DNA from 4 places in the Roseateles sp. T103 genome. Region 4 is predicted to be linked to each of the others. Evidence: predicted binding sites of a transcription regulator. Region 4 holds the regulator's gene; each other region holds the start of a gene.

Region 1 (4,972 bases), on a different contig from region 4:
TGACGAACGCGGGTTTCCTGTCCCGTTGGGCCAGCTGGCCAGCGATACGCTGCGTCGTCTGCAGCGGCAGTGCGGGACGCTGCAGGATCTGCCGTCCGCGCTGGCCGGGGTGTCAGCCGTGCCAAGTCCGCATGAGCTGCAAGCGACGCAGCGGCCATCGCCATCCGCCGGGACCAGCCACCGCCTTGAGCTGCCCGCCAGACAAGGCCATTTGCAGCGCTTGTTGCGCTGGCCGCATCTGCCGTTGGTGCTGGGCCTGGCGGCGCCGGCATGGGCCTTCGTGGTGGTGGTCGCCGCAGTGGATGCCAAAGGGCATCTGACGCCCAGCCCGGCCGGGCGTCACGCGCTGGCGCTGCTGGCGGTGCTGCCTGCTGCTGTCGGCCTGTTCGTCGCGGCACGCCAGCTGCTGGCAGGCGTGGCGGCGAACAGCGCGCAGCGCGTCTCGCTGGCCTGTGGCACCTTGCTCAGCGCGCTGGTGCTGCGGGCCTTCTGGAGCGATCTGTTCTGAGCCGTGGCTCAGCGCTGCATGGCGAGGAACTGGCGCCAGGGGCCCCCATCGGCCAGCTGGGCTTCGATTGCTTCGCCGAAGCAGGTGACGGCGGTCTGTGCCCAGAGCAGGTCTTGCGTAGGGGCTGACTCGACGATCAGGCTGCGGCCATCGGCTTCGTAACGCAGCACCAACGGCATGATCCAGTAGTTGAGCCGCGCGAATTGCTCGGCCGGCGGATCGCCCGGCTCAGCTGGCTGAGGCTTGGCTTGGCAGTGCTCGATCAGGTGATCGCGCACTGCGGCGAACATCGCCGCTCGCACCGGCGCCACGCTGTAGCGTGGCAGTCGTTGGCCCTGCGGCGACAGCGGCGCGGCGACGCCGAACTGGAACTGCGACTGCCAGCCCTTGCGGCTCTTGTCGCTGGCGCCGCGTGGACGCAGTCGGGGAAGCTCCGTGCCTGCTGACGCGGTCCATTCGAAGTGGTGCAGCAAGGGCTCCACGGTGTCGGGATACTCCTTCAAGCCGGTGAGCGCGCGCAGATCGAGGGGCAGGAAATGCCGCTGGCCGCTGCCGTCCATGCTGCTGACCACGACGAGCGAGTCGCGCGGCGAATTCGACGGCCCTCGGTAGAGCTGGGCGATGGCGCGGCCGTCGGGCGAGGTGCCCAGCGGGTCGCGCACGGCGAGCACATAGCCCGCGGGGATGGGGGCAGCCGCTTCGCCGGGCTCGGCAGTGGCAGCCGCAGAGGCACGATCGGCGCTGCGCTGGCCGGGGTTCCGGGTTTGCAGCGTGCCGATGTCCAGCACGGTCTTCTCGTCGAGCAGCAGGTGGCGTCGGCCCCTGAGCTCCAGCGAGGCCGGCGCCTCGGTGCGCGTGCGGCCGACGTCGATGCGCCGCTCGGCCGGCGGGCCTTCGGCCCAGCGCAGCGTGTCGGCGCGACCCTGGGTGAGGGGGCTGATCATCAGCTTGCCGTCGCGCTCGGTGATCAGCTGCCAGCCCTGGTTCGCGACCAGCAGCGCTGGCTCGGGCGCACCGACCAGCACGAAGGCATCGCTGAAGTCGCTTGCCTTGCGGCCGGCTTCGTCGCGCAGCGTCATCGGCTTGCCCCGGTACAGCAAGCGGATCTCGTAGTAGCGCACGCGCACGAAGCCGTAGTTGGCATTGAACTGCAGGCCGCTGCGCTTCTCGATCAGCCGCAAGGCGAAGGGCCCGCTGCTGGCGGCGATGTCCTGCGCGTGGGCCGCCATCGTGCTGAACAGGCTCAGCACGGCGGCCGTGACGACGCACAGGCGCTGCAGCAGCAGTGCGTAGGGTGTGCTCATGGCTGACGGTGCTCCGGGCGCTCGAGTCCGTGCGTCTGCAGCCACGCGTCGATGTCACGCTGGCCGGCCATGCGCGGCGTCGGCTGCGCGTAGCCGGTGCGCGGTGCATCGAAGGCACCGCGCAGCTGCTTCAGCGCCGGGCGGAAGTCCACGCCCTGGTCGGCGAAGCGATCCACCGTGGCGAGGATGCGGCGCACGGCGGGCTGGTAGTCGTCGGCGCGCAGCGTGTGGGTGCGGGAGATGTCGTCCTGCAGCTGGCTCGAATAGGCCGCGATGCCATCGCGGATCGCGGCGGCCATCGCAGCCCGGTTCTTCACCTCTTGGGCCTTCAGGTAGGAGAAGGCTTTCTCGGGGTAGGCGCCGCGCAGCACCTGCATCAGCGCGCCATCCAGGTCGGGGTGCTGGCGCAGCTTGGCCAGCGCCAGTTCGCGGATCTGCGTCTCTTCAAACGGCGAGCTGTGCGGCAGCAGGTTGAGCAAGTCACGCTGCACGTCGGCTTGCTGCACCTTGGCCAGCATGTCGGCGTTGCGCTTGTTCATGAATGCGACGTCTTCCTGGACGCGCTGGACCTGCGATTCGTGCTGCGTTTGCACCAGCTGCACCAGCAGGCCGGCGCAGAGCAGCAGCGAAAGCCCGGCCACTGCGCTCAGCGGGGCCTGCCAGGCCCAGGCGGGCAGGCTCTGGCGCAGCGTAGGGTAGAGACCCAGCGCAGCGCCGGCCAGCAAGGTCGGCAACCAGACCCAATGCGCCCAGTCGCGCACCGGCCACAGTGCCCAGGGTGTCTGCTCGGTCACTTCGGTGCGCACTGCGGCGCTCAGCGTGGTGACGACGGCCGCCGCGATCAGCGCGGCCAGCACCAGCAGCCAGCGTGCCGGGGCGGTGCCGCGCTCGCCCAGCACCCAGTCGAAACCGGCATTGCCCAGCCCGCAGCCATAGGCCAGCAGCAGTCCGCCGAGCAGCGGCAGGCCGGCGATGATGGCGGACCAGAAGCGACCGCCGTCGCGGCCTCCGGCGCTGCTGGCGGCAATGCCGAAGAGCAGCAGGGCCGAGAGCGTGGCCACGGCAAGGCCGGCGCTGCCGAAGATCTTGATCATCACGGGCCCTCCAGTCGTTGTTGACGGTGGGGGCATGGTTCCGCGCTTTGGTTGCAGCGCCGTTTCTCCCATCCTGGCTGGGCCGTTTCAGTTGTTGCAGGGTGACCATGCAGATGACGGTGATCTGCATGCGTTTCGCTCCGGACTGTTGAGCGAGTTCGCGGCAGCCGCGACATCCGTTTCGCCCAGCTAGGCAGCAACAACAGGTTACCGGCCGGTGGCTGAGGCGCACGGCTCGACCCGATGCCGGCGCCGCAGCCGGTCCTCTCCGCCAGCGGCTGATCTCATGAAATTGCCAATTACTTGGTTCATCAGCTCGGCAAAGGCAGGTGTCGAAACTTTTGACATGTCTCGCTCTGGCTCAAGCGTCGCTGACATTGGTGCCATGGTAACCACTTGAAGAACAAGGGCATTTCTTGCCTTGCCGACACGCTGGCCCGGTTCTTGCTGCTAAGAGGCATCTCTTGTCGCAAGTATTTGAGGAGCATGTAGATGAAAGCACATAAGGTCAAAACGATTCTGGCTGGTGTCAGTCTCTTCGCCGCTGCCCTGAGCGCGAATGCAGCAGCATTGGTGACGGATTGGACTGCCACCATCACGAGTCAATGGAGCAGCCGTACGCCCGGATCCGTGAGTCTCAGTCCAGACAATCTGACGTTGTCCTGGGGTACGTCAACGGGCCAGGGTCAGAGCCAGCTGGTGATTGGCAATCCTGCTGCCAATCAGAATGTCCAGACCTATGTCGGTGGCGGCGCGGTGCCTAACTCGTTCTGGGCTTTGGGCAGTTCCGTGACTCACAGGAACCGCCCTATTACTGGTGACTCGTTGACCGGTGCTACGCTGAGGTCCACGATTACGCTGAGTGCAGCCAATCCCGCCAGCGCTGGCCCGGGAGGTCTGCCGTCGCTGATCGTGCCGATCTCGTTCACTGAGACCCCTAACGATACGCCTTGCGCTCAGGCCACGAACGGTGTGCTGTGTGATGACATCTTCGTGCTGACCGGTGGCCTGTTGAACCAGTCGTTCGACTACGATGGCTACACCTACTTCGTCAATGTGTTTCCGACCAGCGCCGGCGCGTTCCACCCGCTGAGCAATGGGGTTTGCGCTGTCGCAGGCCAAGCGAGTGGCTGTATCGGCTTTACCACGCAAGAAGGCCAGAACACGTTTGTGCCGTTCTCCTTCACCATTTCGACCGCGCCGTTGAACGTTCCGGAGCCTGGCGTTCTCGCCTTGGCGGGCTTGGCACTGGCTGCCATGTCTATGGCGCGCCGCCGCAAGGCCTGAATCCAGACAGCGGCTGACTAGCACCCTGTTCTGATTGGGGCGTGCCAATTGGCACGCCCCATTTTTTTCCGATGGCCTGGTTGCGGGCTACCTACTGGCAGTTGCCTAATGGCTTCGCGTTCTGCGATGTCATCGTTGCATTATCTGGTATTGTTGGCTGTTGGCGCGAAGGCTGGCTGAGCGTATCCTGCGTCCGCAAAATGCTGGACTCGCGTTTGAGTCACGCCCCGACAAATGCGTTTGGACCTAACAACCCTGAATCTCGTGCTGGCGATCGAGCAGACGCGCTCGATCACGCGTGGCGCGCAGCAGGAGCATCTGGCGCTGGCCGCGGCGAGCAAGCGCATCTCCGACCTGGAGGCGCGGCTCGGCGTGCAGCTCTTCGAGCGCCGCGCGCGCGGTGTCGAGCCGACGGAGGCCTGCCGGGCGCTGGTGCGCCATATCCGCTCGCTGCATGCCTCGCTGCATGCGCTGGAGAGCGAGGTGATGGAGTTCGCCCGCGGCATCAAGGGCCATCTGCGCATCGCGGCCAATACTGGCTCGATCGCCGAGTGCCTGCCGCCGGACCTGGCGGCCTTCTCACAGCATCATCCGCAGATCCGCATCAGCCTGGAAGACCTGACCAGCACCGAGGTGCAGGCCGCGGTGGCCGAGGGGCGTGCCGATGTCGGCGTGTTCACGCCGCCGCTGCTGGACAACCGGCTGCAGACCTGGATCTACAAGCCGGCCCGCCTGGCGGTGCTGGTGCCACGCGGCCACGCGCTGGCCACGCGCGAGGC
Region 2 (4,972 bases), on a different contig from region 4:
CAGCTTCAGGCCGCTGAGCCAGGCGCCCTCGACCTTGCCGCCGTTCAGCCAGTCGCCGCACAGGCCCAGGCCGGCATCCGGCTGCCAGGCGCAGCCATCGTCCAATGCGGGGGCGCTGTCGGCATAGCGCCAGCGGTGCGCGCTCCAGCGCTGCGGCGCCGGCCCACCATGCTCGGCAAAGGCCTGCAGCATCAGCGCCGCGACCTGCTCTGGCGCATGCTCCAGATGGGCCTCGCTCCACTCGGCCTCGGCATGCAGCAGCCAGGTCTCGGCACCGCTGCGTCCGGGCTTGCTGCTGTTGCGGGCGATCCAGCGCAGCGGACCGCGGTTGACGAAGGCCGCGTCAAAGGGCAGCTGCGGCGGCGCCGCGTACTGCAGCATCAGCGCCCAGCAGCCGCGCATGCGCGCCTGGGCGCTCAGCGCGGCCAGTGCCGGCGCATGCGGCTGCAGCAGCGTCACAGTCTGCGGCGCCGGCATCGCCAGCAGCACGGCGCTGAAAGGCTGGGCCAGCCAGCCTTGTTCAGCGGTCTGCAGCTGCCAGGCGCCAGCGCCGTCGCGACGCAGCGCGGTGACGGTCGAGCTCAATGCCAGCGGCAGCTGCGCCGCCAGCCAGCGCGCCGGCGCCGTCATCTGCGGCAGGCCCACCCAGCGCTCGATGCTCGCGTCCGGATGGTGATCGCCCAGGCCGCCCAGCACCTGCAGCCGCGGCGTCCAGGGCGCGGCCACGCCGGCTGCCAGCCAGCGCGACAGCTCGGCGCGGAAACGCGCGTCGCGTGCGGTGAAGTACTGGGCACCATGGTCGCAGGCCCAGTCATCGCCGCGCCGCGTACTCATGCGCCCGGCCGGGCCACGACTCTTGTCGAACAGCTGAACGGCCAGGCCGGCGTGCTGCAGCGCAGTGGCGCAGCTGAGACCGGCAAGGCCGGCACCGATCAGGGCCACGGGGGCAGGAGCAGTCATGGGGAGGCAGACGCAAAGCAGGCAGAGCGGGCATTGTGCCCAGCCCGGACTGGAGCAGCTCGGCGCAGCGCAGCATGGCCGCCCTGCCGCCGGGTGCATTGCGCCACCGGCGCACAGCGCGGACCGCGCTGGGCTAAGGTGCCTGCCATGAGGACCGCCGTACATCCGAAGAAGCTGCTGCTGAGCAAATGGACGGCCGTGCAGCCGCAAGACCGCGAGAAGCATTTCCTCGTCTCCAAGCTGGTGCTGCCTGAGGAACCCGGCGCGGCTCTGGAGTGGGTGGAGATCGAAGCGGTGCATTCGCGACGCAGCCGGCGTATCCGCTGGCGCGAGCTGCGCGATGCCACGCAATGGCGTCAGGGCTGGCTATGACGGCGCCGCCGAGCCTGGCCTCGCTGCCGCAGGGCTATCGCGCGCTGGTGATCGGCGCCAGCGGCGCCATCGGCGCAGCCCTGCTGGCGCAGCTGCAGCACGATCCTCGCTGCGCGCTGGCCCTGGGGCTGCACCGGCGCTCGCAGCCGGCGCTGGACCTGCAGGACGAGGCCGGCGTGGCCGCGGCCGCGGCCCATCTGGCCAGCGAAGGGCCCTTCCAGCTGATCATCAATGCCGCGGGCCTGCTGCACGGGCCGGCGCTGATGCCCGAGAAGAAAGTCGGCGATCTGCGGCTGGACTCCCTGCAGGCGGTCTTCGCGGTCAACACCTTCGGCCCCGCGCTGCTGCTGCATCACTTCACGCCGCTGCTCGACCGGCACTGCGGCCGCATGGCCATGATGTCGGCCAAGGTAGGCAGCATTGGCGACAACCGGCTGGGCGGCTGGTACGGCTACCGCGCCTCCAAGGCCGCGCTGAACATGCTGATCAAGACCGCGGCGATCGAGCTGCGCCGCAGCCATCCCGGCGCGCTGTTGCTCGCGCTGCATCCCGGCACCGTCAGCTCCGCGCTGTCCGCTCCCTTCCGCGGCGCCGAGATCGGCCGCCCCGCCGCCACCGCTGCCGCCGAACTGCTCGGCGTGATCGACCGCCTGACGCCGCAAGACAGCGGTGGCTTCTTCAGCTACAGCGGCGAGGCGCTGCCGTGGTGAGCGGGCGGGTCTGCGCACGCTGAACGGGCTGCCGGGAGGCGCGCCAATTGATGTCGGAAAAATTTACCGCCGTCCACCCGGCGGCAATACCCCATCAAGATTTCTCTCGCAAGCAATTGAAACTAAACAAGAAACCCCAAGCGTTGCTTCTTGGCATGAGAACTGCTTAGCGATCGCCACCAATCACTGCGCATGCGAGGAGTCTCTATGAGGAAGCTTCTGACAATTTCCAGCATTGTCATGGCTGCGTCGCTTGCAGCGCCGGCACATGCTGATGTCGTGACCGGTCTGCAGCTGACATTTGCGTCTGGTGCCACCTGGACCGGCACCGTGACTTTCACCGACGGCTACGGCAAGATGATCGACACCAATGGCACGATGACCGGCGGACCTGCCGACGGGAAGCAGTTCACATGGACTTGGTGGCAAGGCACCAGTCAGAGCAACCCCGTTGACTATGACGGCGATCCACTCACCAACGAAGACCTCTTGATGGCAGGCGTTGAGCCGAACTGGACAGACTACATCGGCATCTCTTGGTTCATCGGCAGTCCCGGCGATCTGCCGGTGCTCAACCTGAACCCTCTCCCCAATGGGGACTACGCCAACTACTGGCGGAGCTTGAACGCCGAGCAAGACGTCATCGTTTCCGGTGCCTTTGGTTCGTTGAACAACGTACCCGAACCTGGCTCCCTCGCGCTAGGAGGCTTGGCCCTTTTGGCCGCAGGTGCTGCTCGCCGCCGCCGCGCCTGATCTCAGCCAAACCCTGAAGTTCGGTTCGCCGCTTGGGCAACCGAGGAGGAGCCCGTTAGCGCCGTCAGGCGTTCACGGGCTTCTTCCTTTGTGCAGATCTACCTTATCAAAGGCCGGGCGAACCCGGTCAGGATGTTGCTCGACGTGCCCTAAGCTTGTCGACCCTGCATGACCGCTTCTTTGGCCGATTCAGAATCTCCTCCCGGCTTGCCCACCAAGTCCGGTCTGAAGGCAGACGCGACGAATCAAGCACCCAACAATCTGCGCAGAGCCAGCCCCTCAGGCCTTCAGATCCCCGGCCAGCGCCGCCAGCGTTTCGGCCGCGATGTCCACATGGGCCGGGTAGTTGGTGTGGTCGCAGCCCAGCTTCACGCGGGCGCCGGCCAGCACGGCCTGACGGGCGGCGGGTGAAAACTCAAAGCGCAGGAAGTGCACCGAGGAGGTCTTCTCCTCGTTTTCGCGGTCCAGGTCTTCGTCGGCGATCGCGTAGCTGCGCGGGTGGCCCTCGACCTCGACGAACATGCGGTCTTCCACGCCGATCAGGCGGGCCAGTTCGCGCTTGCGTTCGTGCGGATCGGGGTACTCGATCAGCATCGTGGCCTTCCAGTTCGTGCCATCGGGCACCAGCGGCGCGTAGGCATCGATCTCGCCCTGGATGCCCTCTTCCTCGAAGATCTTTTCGATGCGCAGCATCTCCTGGATCTGATACCGGATGGTCCGCTCATCTTCAAACTGCACGTTGATGTGCTCGCCCAGCTGCACGCTGCGCAGGCGGCGATGGGCAATGATCTCGGCCTTGTGCGTCTTGCGGTACTTGGCGTAGGCCTCCAGCGTCATCAGGCTTTCGGGCGTGATGCTGGTCGTCGTGCTCATGGCTGCTGCTCCTGGTCTCAATCTCTGTGATGCCTCTTCAGCTCAGCCCATAGGCCTGGCGCAGCAGGCTCAAGGGATGCTGCAGCGCCTTGGCCGGCGTGCCGGCCTCGCCCATGCCCTGGGCGATGTGGTGGCCGGCCAGCGCGCAGTCGCTGCTGATCACATCGGGCTCGTCCTTGGCCATGGCCTTGAACACCGGCTTGCCGATCTTCATCGCGGTCTTGTGATACGCGGTCTTCACGCCATAGGTGCCGGCGTGGCCCGAGCAGCGCTCCACGGTGTTGAGCTTGACCTCCACCGTCTGGCCGATCAGCTTGAACATCTCCTCGGTCTTGCGGCCGATGTTCTGCACCCGGCCGTGGCAGGGGATGTGGTAGCTGACCTTGCCCAGCGCGGTCTTGAAGTCGGTCTTCAAGAGGCCGTCCTTGTGGCGTGCCACCAGGTACTCGAAGGGGTCCCACATCGCCTCCTTCACCCGCTGCACGTCGGCCTCGTCGGGGAACATCAGCGGCAGCTCCTGCTTGAACATCAGCGTGCAGCTGGGTATCGCGGAAAGAATCGCATAGCCCTCGCGCGCGTACCTCGCCAGCACCGGGATGTTGGCGTTCTTGTGCTGCTCCACCGTCTCCAGGTCGCCCAGTTCAAGCTTTGGCATGCCGCAGCATTTCTCCTTCTCGACGATCTCGTAGGGGATGCCGTTGTGCGCCAGCACCTTGAGCAGGTCGTGGCCGATGCCCGGCTCGTTGTAGTTGATGTAGCAGGTGGAGAAGATCGCCACCTTGCCCGGCGTGCGCTCGCCCTTGGTCACCACGCTGGCGGCCGAGGGGGCCGCGCCCCAGCGGAAGCGCTGGCTGGCCAGCTCCGGCATCCACGCGTCCGGATGCACGCCCAGCATCTTATCCATGGCCTTGCGCGCCAGGCCGGTCCTGTTCACCGCGTTGACGGTCTGCACGACGATGGGAATGCCGGCGAACTGGCCATGCACGTCGGTGGAGGCCAGGAACCGCTCGCCCGCCCCCACCTCGCCCTTGCTGAACTTGATCGCCTTGGCGCGCAGCATGGTGTGCGGGAAGTCCAGGTTCCAGGGGTGCGGTGGCACGTAGGGGCACTTGGTCAGGTAGCAGAGGTCGCACAGATAGCACTGGTCGACCACCTTCCAGAAGTCCTTCTTGTCGACGCCGTCGAGCTCGCCGGTCTTGCCCTCGTCCACCAGGTCGAACAGCGTCGGGAAGCTCTGGCACAGCGACACGCAGCGCCTGCAGCCGTGGCAGATGTCGAAGATGCGCTCCATCTCGTGGAGGCAT
Region 3 (4,972 bases), on a different contig from region 4:
ATCGCCACCGGGCGGCGCCACAGCCGCGTTAGCAAGGCGCCCGAGGTCTTCGGCGAGCTGCCGATGAGCTGCCTGGCCGAGGAGATAGCGACGCCCGGCCCGGGCCAGGTGCGCGCGCTGATCACGCTGGCCAGCAACCCGGTGCTCTCGGCGCCGAACGGCCCGCGGCTGGCCAAGGCGCTGGACAGCCTGGAGTTCATGCTGAGCCTGGACATCTATCTCAACGAGACCAGCCGCCATGCCGACGTGATCCTGCCGGGGCTCTCGCCGCTGGAGGATCTGCACTACGACATGGCCTTCCCGCAGCTGAGCTGGCGCAACAACGCGCGCTATTCGGCGCCGGTGTTCGCGCGCCCCGTGGGCCAGCCCGAGGAATGGGAAACGCTGCTGCGCCTGGCCGCGATGGTGGAGGGCAAGGACTGGCGCGGCGATGTGAATGCGATGGACGATGCCAACGTGGCCGCCGACGTGCAGCGCCTGGCCGGCGAGCACGCGCCGGCGGTGCTGGCCGCGCTGCAGCCGCGCCGCGGCCCGGAGCGGCTGATCGACCTGGCGCTGCGCAGCGGGCCTTATGGCGATGCCTTCGGCCTCAAGCCCGGCGGCATCAGCCTCGACAAGGTGCAGGCCGCGCCGCATGGGCTGGACCTGGGCGAGCTGCAGCCGCGCGTGCCCGAGTTGCTGCGCACGTCCTCGGGACTGATCGAGCTGGCGCCGCCCAGCCTGCTGGCCGATCTGGCGCATGTGGAGGCGGCGCTGGCCGAGGCGGCAGCGTCAAAGGGGCTGCTCTTGATCGGCCGGCGCGATGTGCGCTCGGGCAATAGCTGGATGCACAACCTGCCGGTGCTGGCCAAGGGGCCCCAGCGCTGCACGCTGCTCGTGCACCCGCAGGACGCCGCGCGCCTGGGCCTGGCTGATGGCGGCCTGGGCCGGCTGCGCACCGCCACCGCCGAGCTGGTGGCGCAGGTGGCGCTGAGCGACGAGATGATGCCCGGCGTGGTCAGCCTGCCCCACGGCTGGGGCCACGACCTGCCCGGCGCGCAGCTGCACCTGGCCCGTCAGCGCCCGGGCGTGAACCTCAACGCGCTGCTGGACGAAGGCGCACGCGATCCGCTGTCGGGCAACTCGGTGCTCAGCGGCGTGGCGGTGGAGCTGGCGCCGGCTTGATTCAGTCTGCACTGACGGAATCAAGCGGTCTGCGTCGCATCAGGGCGAGGCTAGCCAGCCTGGCCGAACGGCTGAGCTGAGCGGCATATCGCTGCGGGCGCGCGGACGCGGATGTCAGAAGTCGGAGGCGGCGGGGCAACTGCTGCCTATCCCTAAGGCGTGGCCTGAGACCCACACGCGACGTCGAATGCCTTTACAGGCGACGTGCTGTCGCGATGCCGAGCGTTGCGCCGTCATAGGCGCTTGCGCTGCTGGTCCGAAGCTTGCGTGCCTGGTACGCCGCACCTGCGCGGCATCTACTTCAACCTTGGGGGACTGGCTCATGAAGTGCTTGGTACGAGGATTGGCGATGACGGTCGGGCTTGCAGCGCTGACCGGCTTTGGCGGTGCGGCATCGGCTGCGACTGTGCTTGCCAACGGCGCTGCGCCGGGAGATGCGTTCACCAACGCAACTGGGGTCAACCAAGGGCAGGCGGTCGGCGCCACCGGCTGGTACTACAACAACGTGCGCAACGGCGGTACGGCGGGCATCGACACCAGCTATGCGCGCTCGGGCAATGGCTCGGCACATCTGGCGGGCACGGCGGGCCCGGCCGGCGCCTCACACAAGGCCGACATCGAATACCTCGCCGGCGGCGTGAACGTCGGCGGCAACTATTTCGCGTCGGCCTCGTTGGGCGCGTTCTCGGCGTTCTCGGGCATGTCCTACGACTGGTACCGCAACAGCAGCAGCAGCAACAGCGCCGTGCAGCATCCCGCGCTGCGCATCCTGCTCGATCTGGATGGCAACCTCGCAACGACCGGCGACCGCGGCGGCCTGGTGTTCGAGCGCGCCTACAACGTGGCCGGAAACGCGCCCACCGATGCCTGGGTCTCGGACGTGGTGGGCAACAGCAGCAAGCTGTGGAACTTCGGGTTCGGCCTGGGCAATGAGTTCGACATCGACGGCGACGGCACGCCCTACGACACGCTGGCGGAATGGCAGGCCAGCGCCCGCTTCGCGAATGCGGCCATCCTCGGCTTCAGCGCGGGCATCGGCAGCGGCTGGGGGCCGTTCGATGGCGCCGTCGACAACATCGCCTGGACCATCGGCAACCAGAGCACGGCGTCCAACTTCGAAGTGCAGGCCAGCGATGTCCCGGAACCGGCCTCGCTGGCGCTGGTCGGCCTCAGTCTTGCTGCGCTTGCGGCGAGTCGGCGACGGAAGGGCTGACCAGGCCCCCGCGCCCCACGCAGCTCAGCTCGCGCTGCGTGGCAGTTCGTCCAGGCGCTCGACGCTGGGCCAGCGGGTCCAGCCCATCAGTGCCTGCTCGACGGCGTTGCCGTTGGCGGCAAGCCAGGCGCTCATCGCCGGGCCCTGCTTCTGGCCGTAGACGCGGTGCGAGAGCACCAGCACCATGCTGGCGTTCTCCACCGGCAGGCAGCGCGCGAAGGCGGCTTCGAGGAACTCGGGCTGGCCCAGCACCGCAGCGATGAAGTGCTCGGCCCTGGTGGTGGCGCTGCGCGGCACCGAGCGCGTGCGCACCACCTTGCCGACGCGCTCGTAGTTGGCCAGCACCTGGTTGGCCACGCCGGCCAGGGCTTCGGCGCTGCGCGCATTGCCGTGCACATTGATCGTCAGCATGTCGCGCCAGCTGGTCAGGTCGGCATCGTCGGCCGGCGTGAATTCATGCTGGCCGCCGCGCGACCAGCGGTGCACGAAGGTGGTGTCGCGGAAAGTGATGTTCATCGCCGATGGCGTGGCGGCGCGCAGCGCCCGGCCGGGCAGCAGCGCGGCGCCGAGCAGCGCGGCCAGCACGGGGCGGCGTGCGGGCATCATGGCGGGAAGACCGGTGGACATGGCGGCGCTCACGGGGAGTTGAGGGTGCCCGCCAGTCTGGGCCGCGCCGGTTTCAGCGGCGTTGCGAAGCGGCCGCTGTCTCGTTTGCTTTGTTGCAGGCAGGTCGTCGCGCCGGCCGCTGCGGTCCTGTCGCTTGCGCGCCGGCTGAAGCGCGCACTGGTGCGAGCGGTCCGCCGGCTCAGGCCCGCGCGTAGCGCAGCACCGCGAAGAACAGCAGCATGCTCAGCGCGATGTCGCCGAAGGTGGTGTAGGCCAGCCAGATGTCGGTGCTGAAGAACTCGGCCACGCCCCAGTTGAGGCCGGCCATGGTGGCGCCCAGCAGGCCCAGGCCTATGGCCAGGCGGTGCTCGATCACCGGCTCCATCACATAGCGCGCCAGCCGGCGGCCGAAGTAGCGGCCGCGGTTGAACAGGCCGTCGCCGAGGAACAGCGTGGCGGTGAGCAGGCCCAGGATGGTGCCCTTCATCTTGACGGCCCAGTCGTCCTGGAACAGCCAGGAGAAGCCGGCCGAAACCAGCAGCATGACCACGCCGAACATCGCCAGGCCGCCGATCAGGTCCACCTTCACGAAGCGCTGCGCCAGATAGACGCACAGGCCCGCGGCGGCGCCCAGCAGCGCGGCGGTGGTCAGGTCGGTGAACTTGGCGCAGACGAAGAAGAACAGGCCCAGGCCCACATCCACATAGATGCTGGGCTTGTTGCGCTGCCACTGCGCGGCCTGGCGCGCCTGGTCGACGGCGGAGAGGGAAGAGGGGCGTTGGTTGTTCATCATGGCGCGCATTGTCGCGGCGAAGCGATGCCCCCGCGGTGCCGGGTCTTGCCACTCCGACAGCCTGGGGATGTTCGCGGCCGACAGGGTGGGCATCATGGGGCGCAGCCTGGCCGCCGCAGCGGCGCCGGCATGGCGTCAACCCAGGAGAGCGATGATGGACCAAGCAAGGACGATGGCAAGGCATTCCGGGGCGGCCACCGTGCAGCCGCTGTCGCTGCGCGGCGTCAGGCTGCTGCTGGGGCTGCTGGCGCTGGCCCTGGCCTCGGGCTGCTCCACGCTGCGCGGCACGCCGACGCGCTACCAGCCCACGGCCGAGGTGGTCAGCCGGATCAACCTCTCGGCGCAGGACCTGGCCGATCTGCAGGCGGCCGGCTCGGAGGTGGAGCGCAATCTGCTGCAGAACAAGGCGATCGCGGTGATCGATCTGCAGTTCCACCAGTTCGTGCGCGATCTGATGGCCGACCGCTCCGATGCCTCGGCCGCGGCGGCCGGCACCACGCTGGGCGCCAGCACGGCCGGCGCCTTTGTGGACAGCGTCAAGGCCAAGACCAATTACGCGCTCTTCGCGGCCGGCGTGGTGGGCGCCTTCGGCATCGTCGACAAGAGCTACTTCTACGAGAAGACCGTGCCGGCGCTGGTGGCGGCGATGGGCGCCGCCCGCGCGCAGGTGCTGGTGCGCATGCGCGGCAGCCAGCGCGATCCTCTCGGTGCCTATGACGGCACCGCCGCGCTGGCCGACCTGGAGGACTACTTCTCGGCGGGCACCGTGCTCTCTGCCATCGCCGAGATCACTGCGCGGGCCGACAGCGACCGCAAGGCTTCGCTGGCCGAGGTGCGCGCGCTGGAGCTGCCGTCGGATGCGGAGATCACGCGTCGCAAGACGATCAGCGGCGCGATCTTCGCCATCGACGATGCCGGGCTGGACAAGGCCAGGAAGGCGCTGGTGGCACTTGGCCTGCCCGAGCAGAAAACGGCCAAGGAGGCGCGTGCCGCGCTGCTGAAGGCGCTGCGCCCGCCGACGCCGGAGCGCATCGGCCAGGTCGAGAAAGCGCTCAAGGACAACGGTCTGTTGAAGTGAGACGCGGCCCAAGGCCGCAAGCGCCACATCCACGAGGAGTACCGCACCATGGCCAACTATCACGTCGAAGTGTCCGGCAAGCTGTCGCTGAACCAGCAGGCCAAGGCGATCGAGGGCG
Region 4 (4,972 bases):
TGTCGTCCGGGTGCAGCAGTTGCTGCCAGGTCTGCACCGAGGGCTGCAGCTCGTCTCGGGTGTAGCCCAGCATTGAACACCAGCGCTCGTCAAACACCGCGTCGCCGCTATCGACCTGCCATTGCCACATCCCCAGCGCGGCACCGTCCAGCGCCAGCGCCATGCGCTGTGCGCTGTCGGCCTCCAGCTGGCGCTGTCTCAGTCGCATGGCCTCGACGGTCCGGAGCCGCCGCTCCCGCATCAGCATGCCCAGGATGGCGCCAAGGCTCAGCAGACCGGCGCTGGCGAGCAGCTGGTTGCGCTGGCGCTTCCAGGGGGCCTCCAGAGCGGCGACGGAGCGCCCCACCGCCACGACCAGCGGCTTGTCCAGATCGGCTCCGATATCCCGGCCATGCAATGTCCTGAGCGCGACCAGCCGCTCATCCTGACTGACCAGCGAGAAGCCGCGGATCACGGACGCATCCGCAGCGCCGCGCAAATGACGTTCCAGCAGCGAGTTGGGCTGGCTCAGCAGATTGCGCCCCAGCCAGCTGTCCTTATGCGGGCTGAGGCTGAACAGCAGGCCATCGGAATGTGCCAGCGCGCTCCATGTCTGCAAGTCACCGCGGGCTGAGTCCAGCATGAGGCGGAAGTAGGACGGATCCAGGCTGATCGCGATGCTGCCGGCGAAGCGCCCTTGCGCGTCCAGCAGGGCACGCGAGAGCGTCATCGTGTAAGCACCCAGTGCCGAGGTGAAGGGTGCAGAGACGAAGATGCGCTCGGCGTGCGGCTGTTGACGCGGCACCCGGAAGAAGTCGCGCTGGCTCGCGTCGATGCCGATCAGCTGCGGCGCCGAGCTGGCTTGGACGATGCCTTGCGCGTCGACGATGCTCAGCACCCGGATGCCCGGCATGGCCTTGGCCAATGTGCTCAGCAGGGGCCCAGCCTGCGCTTGCAGCGCCCGCGCGTCCCAGCCGGCATGGTCAGTGACGATGGTGCCCAGAGCGCCGCGCACGGCATCCAGCTGCTGGCTGACGATGCTGTCCAGCGTGCGCGCCTGGGACTGCAGCATGGCAGTCTCGCGCTCATAGAGCTGCTCGTGCTCGAGCGTCAGCCACACAGCCATGCCTGCCCAGGCGGCCGCGATGGCCGTCAGCAGCAGGCCCCAGCGGCGCTGCGACGGGCGGGAGAGCAGTTGCGGTCGAACGGACTCCATGACGATCGAGACAGCGTCTCAGGCGCCGTCGGCGTGCGAACAAGCAGGGTGTGACGGGGAGACGTGAGCGCTCGCCGGGCTGAGGCGGGCAGACGGCGGCGCCAAGGACCGCGGGCGCGGGATCAGAGGCTTTTGCGCAAATTGGCTGGCGCGATTTTAAGCGCCTCGCGGTACTTGGCGACGGTGCGGCGGGCGACCTGGATGCCCTGCTCTTCCAGCATCTGCGCCAGCGTGCTATCCGACAGCGGCTTGGCCGGATCCTCGGCGGCGACGAACTGCTTGATCAGCGCGCGCACCGCGGTGCTCGATGCATTGCCGCCGGCCTCGGTGGCCAGGCCCGAGCCGAAGAAGTACTTCAGCTCGAAGGTGCCGAAGCGCGTGGCCATGTACTTGGCAGTGGTCACGCGCGAGATCGTGGACTCGTGCATGCCCAGTTCGTCGGCGATCTCGCGCAGCACCAGCGGCTTCATCGCAAGCTCGCCATGGGTGAAGAAGCCCTTCTGCCGCTCGACGATGGCCTGCGAGACGCGCAGGATGGTGTCGAAGCGCTGCTGGATGTTCTTGATGAACCAGCGTGCCTCCTGCAGCTGCGCGCCCAGCGGCGAGTTGCTGATGCCGCCACGCGTGGCGCGCAGCGCCTGCGCATAGAGTTCGTTGATGCGCAGCTTGGGCGCGACCTCGGGATTCAGCATCACGCGGAACTCGCGGCCGACCTTCTGCACGATCACATCGGGGATCACCGCCTGCGCCTGGCCGCGCGCAAAACGGCGGCCGGGTTTGGGCTCCAGATGCGTGATCAGGCTCTGCGCCTCGCGCAGCAGCTCCTCGTCGGCACCGGTCAACGACATCAGGCGCTTCCAGTCGCGCTTGGCGAGCAGTTCCAGGTGCTTCTTGCAGATCAGGATCGCGATCGCCTGCGCCTCACTGCGCGGTTGCGCGCGCAGCTGCAGCGTCAGGCACTCGGACAGGTCGCGCGCGCCCACGCCGGCAGGGTCCATGCTCTGCAGCCAGGCCAGCGCGCAGCGCAGCCGGTCCAATACCTCGTCCTTGGACTCCGGGTCCGCGTCGGCGCCGAGCAGCGCATCGGTCAGCTCCTCGAGGCTGTCCTCCAGATAGCCGTCCTCGTTGAGCGACTCGATCAGCACGTGCAGCGCGGCCTTGTCCTCACGGCTGAGCATCATGCCGGCGAGCTGCTGTCCCAAATGCTCCTGCAGGCTGATCTCGGCCGACTCCAGCTCGCTGCGCTCGCCATCCTCGTCGCCCGAGCCGCTGCCGCTGCTGCTGTTGCTGGGCAGTTCGCGGATGCCGTCGAAGTCGTCGCCCTCGGTGCCGTTCTCCCAGTCTTCGCGCTCGGTGGTGCCGAAGTCTTCGGCGCGGATCTCGGCCGTGCTTTCGGTTTCAGTGCCGCCGGCGTAGTCGTCGCCGCCGTCGCTGTCGGTGCTGCTGCTGTTGCGGATCTCCGGCAGCTCCGGGGCGGGCGCGTCGCCGAATTCGTCCTCGGTCTCTAGCAGCGGGTTCTGCGCCAGCATCTGCTCGACTTCCTGGTTCAGCTCCAGCGTGGAGAGCTGCAGCAGGCGGATCGATTGCTGCAGCTGCGGTGTGAGCGCCAGGTGCTGGCTGAGGCGGACCTGCAGTGAGGGCTTCATCGCTGCGCCATCCCGGCCCTACATGCGGAAGTGTTCGCCGAGATAGACCTTGCGCACGTCGGCGTTGTCGACGATCTCCTGCGGCGTGCCCTCGGCCAGCACGGCGCCCTCGCTGATGATGTAGGCGCGGTCGCAGATGCCCAGCGTCTCGCGCACATTGTGGTCGGTGATCAGCACGCCGATGCCGCGCGCCTTGAGGAAACGGATGATGCGCTGGATTTCGAGCACCGCGATCGGGTCCACGCCGGCGAAAGGCTCGTCCAGCAGGATGAAGCGCGGCTGCGTGGCCAGCGCGCGGGCGATCTCGACGCGGCGGCGCTCGCCGCCGGACAGCGCCGGCGCCGGGCTGTCGCGCAGCTTCTCGATGCTGAGGTCGGCGAGCAGCCCTTCCAGCAGGTCCTTGATGCGCTGTTCCGGCAGCGGCCGGCCCTTGTCGTCGCGCTGCAGCTCCAGCACCGCGCGGATGTTCTCCTCGACGGTGAGCTTGCGGAAGATCGACGCTTCCTGCGGCAGATAGGACAGGCCCAGGCGCGAGCGCTTGTGGATGGGCAGGTTCTGCACCGGCTGGCCGTCGATGCGGATCTCGCCGGCATCGGCGCGCACCAAGCCGACGATCATGTAGAAGCTGGTCGTCTTGCCGGCGCCGTTCGGGCCGAGCAGTCCGACCACTTCGCCGCTGTGCACGTCCACATGGACGTTCTTGACCACTTTGCGCACGCCATAGCTCTTCTGCAGGCCTTCGGCCTCCAGCCGGCTGCTGGGTCCGGACTCCAGCGCCGGGCGGTGCTGCGTGGCGATGCCGGTCATGAAGGATTGCGCGGCACCGGCGGCACGGCCTGCAGCGGTACGGCCGAGGCCGGCGCCGCCGGCGCGGTGGCTTCGCGCGGCATGATGGTCATGCGCACCCCGCCGCGCGGGTTGGGTGAGGTCTGGCCGGCCTCGACGCTGACCCGCTCGCTGCGGTTGTCGTAGACCAGCACGGCGCCGCTGATTTCGCGCATCACCGTGCTGCCACGCAGGATGCGCACGATCGCAGCGCCGCTGAAGCGCACGGTGTCGGTCCGTGCGTCGTATTCGACCTGGCCGGCGGTGCCGGCGATGCTCTCGCCGGGCACGTCGCGCGCCTGGCGGAAGCTGACCGGCTCGCCTTCGCGCCCCTGCGCGATCGCCAGCACGAAACCGTCGCTCCTCTCGCGCACCGACAGCGTCTCGGCGCTGAGCTGCATCGTGCCCTTGGTGAGGATGACCTTGCCGCTGAACTCGGTGAGCTGCTTGGCCGCGTCGTGCAGGCCGCCGCGCTCGGAGACGATGTTCAGTGGCTTGTCGCGATCGGCCTTCTCCGCCCAGGCCGGCAGGGTCGCCAGCGCGCCGGCCAGCAGGGCCGGCGCCCAGCTTTGCAGCAGGCGCCTAGGGTTCAGGAGGGGGCAGGGCGGGTTCATGGCGGCACAGTTCTTGCAGGCCATTCTAGCCCTGCAAATCGGCCGCTCAGGCCTTTCCGGAACGGATCTGTTGGATCAGGTAGTCAGTCACGGCCAGTGCGCGCCGGCCGGACTCGATCTCGTTCAGGCGCTGGCCCGCGGCGGCGATGCTCGGCGCCGTCAGGAAGCGGCCGCCAATGCCGATCGCCGGCACGCCATCGATGCGGTAGCCCTCGGACAGCTTCTCGGCCTGCTGGCACTTGGTCTGCACGCCGAAGCTGTTGTAGGCCTGCTCGAACTTGGCCGGCTCGATGCCCAGCGGCGCCAGGAAGTCGCTCATGGCCTTGACGCTGTCCAGCGCACGGCCCTCGACATGCATCGCGGAGAAGATGCGGGCGCGCAGTTCCTTCTCCTTGCCCAACGCTTCCAACGCGTAGAACAGACGCTGGTGCAGCTTGACGTTGGCGCGGAAGGCCACATGCACATGACGGAAGCTGACGTCGGCCGGCAGCTTCTTGACCCACTCGCCCAGCATCGGCTCGAAGGCATTGCAGTGCGGGCAGCCATACCAGAAGAACTCGACGATCTCGATCTTGCCGGGTTGCGTGGGCAGGGGCGACGCCAGGCGGCGGAAGTGCGTGCCCTCGATCGGGCCGCCCTGGGCGCTGGCCAGTTCAGGCAGACCCAGAGCCAGAGCGCTGCCGGCAAGTCCC

Evidence for each region. The regulator sigma-54, encoded in region 4, starts transcription at its own class of promoters, with help from an activator protein. The targets are predictions, from matches to a motif close to TGGCANGNAANCTGCTTT.
Region 1: the regulator sigma-54 is predicted to act here: its motif matches at 3,340-3,357, upstream of AC2EBS_RS03910 (THxN family PEP-CTERM protein).
Region 2: the regulator sigma-54 is predicted to act here: its motif matches at 2,194-2,211, upstream of AC2EBS_RS16840 (PEP-CTERM sorting domain-containing protein).
Region 3: the regulator sigma-54 is predicted to act here: its motif matches at 1,481-1,498, upstream of AC2EBS_RS14500 (PEP-CTERM sorting domain-containing protein).

What each region holds. Positions count from the first base shown of each region.
Region 1 covers NZ_JBXVVS010000001.1:893,915-898,886, forward strand. The annotation lists gene AC2EBS_RS03895 (hypothetical protein) at 1-508, shown strand, start outside; gene AC2EBS_RS03900 (hypothetical protein) at 517-1,812, opposite strand; gene AC2EBS_RS03905 (hypothetical protein) at 1,809-2,906, opposite strand; gene AC2EBS_RS03910 (THxN family PEP-CTERM protein) at 3,399-4,193, shown strand; gene AC2EBS_RS03915 (LysR family transcriptional regulator) at 4,428-4,972, shown strand, end outside.
Region 2 covers NZ_JBXVVS010000006.1:162,562-167,533, reverse strand. The annotation lists gene AC2EBS_RS16855 (NAD(P)/FAD-dependent oxidoreductase) at 1-960, opposite strand, end outside; gene AC2EBS_RS16850 (TIGR02450 family Trp-rich protein) at 1,108-1,332, shown strand; gene AC2EBS_RS16845 (SDR family NAD(P)-dependent oxidoreductase) at 1,329-2,042, shown strand; gene AC2EBS_RS16840 (PEP-CTERM sorting domain-containing protein) at 2,250-2,795, shown strand; gene AC2EBS_RS16835 (DUF3501 family protein) at 3,075-3,668, opposite strand; gene AC2EBS_RS16830 ((Fe-S)-binding protein) at 3,706-4,972, opposite strand, start outside.
Region 3 covers NZ_JBXVVS010000004.1:423,568-428,539, reverse strand. The annotation lists gene AC2EBS_RS14505 (molybdopterin-dependent oxidoreductase) at 1-1,164, shown strand, start outside; gene AC2EBS_RS14500 (PEP-CTERM sorting domain-containing protein) at 1,514-2,377, shown strand; gene AC2EBS_RS14495 (hypothetical protein) at 2,402-3,004, opposite strand; gene AC2EBS_RS14490 (septation protein IspZ) at 3,183-3,776, opposite strand; gene AC2EBS_RS14485 (hypothetical protein) at 3,949-4,854, shown strand; gene AC2EBS_RS14480 (hypothetical protein) at 4,903-4,972, shown strand, end outside.
Region 4 covers NZ_JBXVVS010000005.1:244,991-249,962, reverse strand. The annotation lists gene AC2EBS_RS15540 (bifunctional diguanylate cyclase/phosphodiesterase) at 1-1,195, opposite strand, end outside; gene AC2EBS_RS15535 (RNA polymerase factor sigma-54) at 1,318-2,841, opposite strand; gene lptB (LPS export ABC transporter ATP-binding protein) at 2,860-3,648, opposite strand; gene lptA (lipopolysaccharide transport periplasmic protein LptA) at 3,645-4,280, opposite strand; gene AC2EBS_RS15520 (thiol:disulfide interchange protein DsbA/DsbL) at 4,327-4,972, opposite strand, start outside.